2 regions of the Streptomyces sp. MMCC 100 genome follow, and region 1 is predicted to be linked to the other one. Evidence: predicted binding sites of a transcription regulator. Region 1 holds the regulator's gene; the other holds the start of a gene.

The links. Region 1 encodes HrcA, which represses chaperone genes, less so after heat shock. Its sites were predicted from a motif close to TTNGCACTCNGNNNNNCNGAGTGCNAA; they were not measured.
Region 2: groL (chaperonin GroEL) is a predicted target of HrcA. The motif match lies at 1,272-1,298, and genes of this name have one in related genera.

Annotation. Positions count from the first base shown of each region.
Region 1 covers NZ_JBGORK020000001.1:1,099,139-1,102,330, reverse strand. The annotation lists gene ABS735_RS05050 (nitronate monooxygenase) at 1-20, opposite strand, end outside; gene dnaJ (molecular chaperone DnaJ) at 130-1,266, opposite strand; gene hrcA (heat-inducible transcriptional repressor HrcA) at 1,267-2,283, opposite strand; gene ABS735_RS05035 (MBL fold metallo-hydrolase) at 2,441-3,175, shown strand.
Region 2 covers NZ_JBGORK020000001.1:7,643,562-7,646,753, reverse strand. The annotation lists gene thrC (threonine synthase) at 1-250, shown strand, start outside; gene ABS735_RS35450 (MoaD/ThiS family protein) at 247-522, shown strand; gene ABS735_RS35445 (cold-shock protein) at 930-1,133, shown strand; gene groL (chaperonin GroEL) at 1,460-3,085, shown strand.

The sequences.
Region 1 (3,192 bases):
TCGGTCAGTGCGGAGGACATGACGGCATGTTGTCACGTCCTCCGCACAAGTCCGAATCCGGGCTTCCGTTGGCATACGCCAGGAGCATCCGCATCCCCGGAGGTGCTTTCAGCGCCCGTCGAAGGCCCGTCAGCGCCCGTTGAAGGCGTCCTTCAACCGGGAGAACAGCCCCTGCTGCCCCGGCTGGAACTGCCCCGTCGGGCGTTCCTCGCCGCGGAGCTTGGCCAGCTCGCGCAGGAGGCGTTCCTGCTCGGGGTCGAGCTTGCCCGGGGTGGTGACCTCGACGTGGACGATGAGGTCGCCGCGGCCGCCACCGCGCAGGTGGGTGACGCCCCGGCCGTGCTTCGGGATCGACTGGCCGGACTGGGTGCCCGGGCGGATGTCGACCTCCTCCATGCCGTCGAGGGTCTCCAGCGGCACCTTCGTGCCGAGGGCCGCCGCCGTCATCGGGATGGTGACCGTGCAGTGCAGGTCGTCTCCGCGACGCTGGAACGTGGAGTGCGGCAGCTCGTGGATCTCGACGTACAGGTCACCGGCGGGGCCGCCGCCGGGGCCGACCTCGCCCTCGCCCGCGAGCTGGATCCGGGTGCCGTTGTCCACACCGGCCGGGATCTTCACGGTGAGGGTGCGCCGGGAGCGGACCCGGCCGTCGCCCGCGCACTCGGGGCACGGGGTCGGGACCACGGTGCCGAAGCCCTGGCACTGCGGACAGGGTCGGGAGGTCATGACCTGGCCCAGGAAGGACCGGGTGACCTGCGAGACCTCACCGCGGCCGCGGCACATGTCACACGTCTGGGCCGACGTGCCGGGCGCCGCGCCCTCGCCGTTGCAGGTGTTGCAGACGACCGCGGTGTCGACCTGGATGTCCTTGGTCGTACCGAAGGCGGCCTCGTCCAGCTCGACCTCGATGCGGATCATCGCGTCCTGGCCGCGGCGGGTGCGCGAGCGCGGCCCGCGCTGCGACGCCGTACCGAAGAACGCGTCCATGATGTCCGAGAAGTTCCCGAAGCCACCCGCGCCGAAGCCGCCGGCCCCGCCGCCGCCCGCCTGCGAGAGCGGGTCGCCGCCGAGGTCGTAGACCTGCTTCTTCTGCGGGTCCGACAGCACCTCGTAGGCGGCGTTGATCTCCTTGAACCGCTCCTGGGTCTTCGGATCGGGGTTGACGTCCGGGTGCAGCTCGCGCGCGAGCCTCCGGAACGCCTTCTTGATCTCGTCCTGAGACGCGTCGCGGCGCACGCCGAGTACGGCGTAGTAGTCCGTGGCCACCTACGACTCCGCCAGGATCTGTCCGACGTACCGTGCCACTGCGCGTACCGCTCCCATCGTTCCCGGGTAGTCCATGCGGGTCGGTCCGACCACGCCGAGCTTGGCAACCGCCTCGCCGCCCGAACCGTAGCCGACCGACACGACGGACGTTGAGTTGAGTCCCTCGTGGGCGTTCTCATGACCGATCCGTACGGTCACGCCCGGATCCTTCGCCTCGCCGAGCAGCTTGAGGAGCACGACCTGCTCCTCCAGCGCCTCCAGCACCGGCCGGATCACCAAGGGGAAGTCGTGCCCGAAGCGGGTCAGATTGGCGGTGCCGCCGATCATCAGCCGCTCCTCGTTCTCCTCGACCAGCGTCTCCAGGAGAGTGGAGAGCACGGTGGAGACCGTACCGCGATCCTCGGCCTCGAACGCCTCCGCCAGATCTTCCACCAGAGACGGCACGTCCGTGAAACGGCGTCCCGCGACCCGGCTGTTGAGCCGCGCCCGCAGATCGGCCAGCGAAGCCTCGCCGAACGGCGCCGGGCAGTCGACCATCCGCTGCTCGACCCGGCCGGTGTCCGTGATCAGCACGAGCATCAGACGCGCGGGCGCGAGCGAGAGCAGCTCCACGTGCCGCACGGTCGAGCGGGTCAGCGACGGGTACTGCACGACGGCGACCTGCCGGGTGAGCTGCGCGAGCAGCCGCACCGTGCGGGCCACCACGTCGTCGAGGTCGACGGCGCCCTCCAGGAAGTTCTGGATGGCACGCCGCTCGGGCGCGGTCATCGGCTTGACGCCCGCCAGCTTGTCGACGAAGAGCCGGTAGCCCTTGTCGGTCGGGATGCGCCCGGCGCTGGTGTGCGGCTGGGCGATGAACCCCTCGTCCTCCAGTGCCGCCATGTCATTGCGCACGGTGGCCGGGGAGACGCCGAGGTTGTGCCGCTCGGTGAGGGCCTTGGAACCGACCGGTTCCTCGGTGCCGACGTAGTCCTGGACGATGGCGCGCAGCACCTGAAGCCTGCGTTCACTGAGCATTCGGCGCGCACCTCCAGCTGTCGTCCGCCCGTTTCGGCCTGTCTGACCTGTCTGTCCTGGCACTCATGGCTCGCGAGTGCCAGACTTCCCCGGGCCAGTGTACGGCCGTCGGGTACGCACCCGGCAAGGCCGTGACGATGCCGTTAGCGTCGTCGCCGTGAAGGTGACTTGGGAAGAGCTGGGCTGGGAGCGGCTGGCGGACGGGGTGGGGCGGTGCCGGCTGCCGGGGTGGGACTGCACGGCGGGGCTGGTGCTCGGCGCGGACACGGCGTTGATGGTGGACGCGGGGTCGAGCCTGGAGGAGGGCACCCGGCTGCACGAGGCGGCGCGGCGGCTCGCCGGCCGCCGTGTGACACATCTCGCGCTGACCCACCCGCATTTCGACCACGTCTTCGGCGCCGCGGCGTTCGCGGGCGCGGAGGTGTACGGCGCTGCGGGTACGGGCGCGCTGTTCGCGCCGGGCGGACAGGGGCGTGAGGCGCTGCGCGCGGACGCGGTGGCGGAGGGGCTGGACGCGCGGGCGGCGCGGGCGGCGGCCGACGCCCTCGTCCCCGTCCCGCGCGAGGTCGGCGGCGAGTGCGTGCTCGGCCTGGGCGCCGGGAGGCGGGTGCTGCTGGCCGACGTGGGACCGGGGCACACCGGACAGGACCTGGCGGTGCTGGTGCCGGGCTCCCCGGCGGTCGTCTTCTGCGGCGACCTGGTCGAGGAGTCGGGCGAACCGCAGGCGGGCCCCGACGCCGTACCGGCGCGCTGGCCCGCGGCCCTGGACCGGCTGCTGGAGCTGGGCGGCGCGGACGCGCTGTACGTACCCGGTCACGGAGCGGTGGTGGACGCGGCGTTCGTCCGTGCCCAACGCGACGCGCTGGCCGCCCGGTTCGGCGTGTCGCGCTGATCACGGGGCGGGCGTTC
Region 2 (3,192 bases), 6.5 Mb from region 1:
CGACGAGCAGGTCGTGGACGCGATCAAGCTGCTCGCCCGCACGGAGGGCATCTTCGCCGAGACGGCAGGCGGCGTGACGGTCGGCGTGACGAAGAAGCTGATCGAGAACGGCGTGCTTGACCCGTCGCTCACCACCGTCGTCCTCAACACCGGCGACGGCCTCAAGACCCTCGACGCGGTGGCCGGTACCGGCCTCACCGCCACGATCCGCCCGAACCTGGATTCCTTCCGAGAGGCTGGCCTCGCATGAGCGTGACCGTTCGTATCCCGACCATCCTGCGCACCTACACCGGTGGCAAGGCCGAGGTGAGCGCCGACGGCGCCAACCTCGGGGAGGTCATCTCCGACCTGGAGAAGAACCACACCGGCATCGCCGCCCGCGTCCTGGACGACCAGGGCAAGCTGCGCCGCTTCGTCAACGTCTACGTCAACGACGACGACGTCCGCTTCGAGCAGGGCCTGGAGACGGCGACGCCGGACGGCGCGGGCGTCTCGATCATCCCCGCGGTCGCCGGCGGCTGATACGCGTCGTAGTGCCGATTGCCCTCTCCGTAAGAGAAACGGAGGGGGCAATTCCATGTGATTGAGCGCGGTAGAGTTGGGGAACGCGCTCCCGATCGGCACAACGGGAACCGTTAATTCCTGCCGCCCGCCCGACAAGAAGCAGCCAAAGTGCGAGCGTATTCTGCGGCTTTTGTTCCCTTTGTATGACCCGACTTGACCCGAATTCAGGCGAATTCTCGCCACATTCCGGACCGGGTACGTCCAGATTTCTCGTCCGATTGACCTGTTGCAGACGGCAGTTGGACAGATACATTCAGCCGCGGTCGACGCGTTCCGGCGCACGCCCCCAGTCGTGAGGGGGTGAGGTCTGACCCGGGTCCGCGAAGTGTGGATCTGTGCAAGGGCCAGTAATAGGGGAGTTAGGCATGGCTCAGGGCACCGTCAAGTGGTTCAACGCGGAGAAGGGGTACGGCTTCATCGCGGTCGACGGTGGTGCGGATGTTTTCGTCCACTACAGCGCGATTCAGATGGACGGCTACCGCACCCTCGAAGAAGGCCAGCGGGTCGAGTTCGAGATCTCGCAGGGTCAGAAGGGCCCGCAGGCCGACATGGTTCGCCTCAGCGCCTGAGACGCGCGGCCACCGCAGCACCCGGTCTTCATCCGAAGGGCCCGTACCTCCCGGGGTACGGGCCCTTCGGCCTGCCCGGACACGCGCCGTCCCCTTGTTCGCGGGTGGCTGACGGCGGGGCCCGATCCCCGAGAGGCGCTTGCACTCGATGGGGGCGAGTGCTAATCATTGCGTTAGCACTCTGAAGGTGAGAGTGACAACGAAGGACCGGGTCGGTGAGGCCCGCAGGCCGGGTGGGGAAGGAACCACAAGGCCGGCGAGCCGTCCGTCGCGGGCGCGGGCGCGGTCCGAAGGAATCACCCCCAGTCCTGGAGGGACCACTTCACATGGCCAAGATCATCGCGTTCGACGAGGAGGCGCGGCGCGGCCTCGAGCGCGGCATGAACCAGCTCGCGGACGCCGTCAAGGTGACGCTCGGCCCCAAGGGCCGCAACGTCGTCCTCGAGAAGAAGTGGGGCGCCCCCACGATCACCAACGATGGTGTCTCCATCGCCAAGGAGATCGAACTCGAGGACCCGTACGAGAAGATCGGCGCCGAGCTGGTCAAGGAAGTCGCCAAGAAGACGGACGACGTCGCCGGTGACGGTACGACCACCGCGACCGTTCTCGCCCAGGCCCTGGTCAAGGAAGGCCTGCGCAACGTCGCGGCCGGCGCCAACCCGATGGCCCTGAAGCGCGGTATCGAGAAGGCCGTCGAGGCCGTCTCCGCCGCCCTGCTCGAGCAGGCGAAGGACGTCGAGACCAAGGAGCAGATCGCCTCCACGGCCTCCATCTCCGCCGCCGACACCCAGATCGGCGAGCTCATCGCCGAGGCCATGGACAAGGTCGGCAAGGAAGGCGTCATCACCGTCGAGGAGTCCCAGACCTTCGGTCTGGAGCTGGAGCTCACCGAGGGTATGCGCTTCGACAAGGGCTACATCTCGGCGTACTTCGCCACCGACATGGAGCGTATGGAGGCGTCGCTCGACGACCCGTACATCCTGATCGCCAACTCCAAGATCGGCAACGTCAAGGACCTGCTGCCGCTCCTGGAGAAGGTCATGCAGTCGGGCAAGCCGCTGCTGATCATCGCCGAGGACGTCGAGGGCGAGGCCCTGTCGACCCTGGTCGTCAACAAGATCCGCGGCACCTTCAAGTCCGTCGCCGTCAAGGCCCCGGGCTTCGGCGACCGCCGCAAGGCCATGCTCGGCGACATCGCCATCCTCACGGGTGGCGAGGTCATCTCCGAGGAGGTCGGCCTCAAGCTCGAGAACGCCACGCTGGACCTGCTGGGCAGCGCGCGCAAGGTCGTCATCACCAAGGACGAGACCACGATCGTGGACGGCGCCGGCTCGGCCGACCAGGTCCAGGGCCGGGTCAACCAGATCCGCGCCGAGATCGAGAACAGCGACTCGGACTACGACCGCGAGAAGCTCCAGGAGCGCCTGGCGAAGCTGGCCGGCGGCGTGGCCGTCATCAAGGCCGGTGCCGCCACCGAGGTCGAGCTCAAGGAGCGCAAGCACCGCATCGAGGACGCCGTTCGCAACGCGAAGGCGGCCGTCGAGGAGGGCATCGTCGCCGGTGGTGGCGTGGCCCTGCTCCAGGCCTCCCAGGTCTTCGAGAAGCTGGAGCTGTCGGGTGACGAGGCGACCGGCGCCAACGCCGTGAAGCTCGCCCTGGAGGCCCCGCTGAAGCAGATCGCCGTCAACGGTGGTCTCGAGGGCGGCGTCGTCGTGGAGAAGGTCCGCAACCTGACCGTCGGCCACGGCCTGAACGCCGCCTCCGGTGAGTACGTCGACATGATCGCCGAGGGCATCATCGACCCGGCGAAGGTGACCCGCTCTGCCCTGCAGAACGCCGCCTCCATCGCCGCGCTGTTCCTCACCACCGAGGCCGTCATCGCCGACAAGCCGGAGAAGGCCGCTGCGGCGGGCGCCCCGGGCGGCATGCCGGGCGGTGACATGGACTTCTGATCGACCGGTTCCGGTTGATCGACCGTCCAGTACGGACCGAGGGCGGCACTCCCCGAGAAGGGGGTGCCGCCCTCGGGCGTTCCCGCCTGCCCTCCGGCCGGATGTGG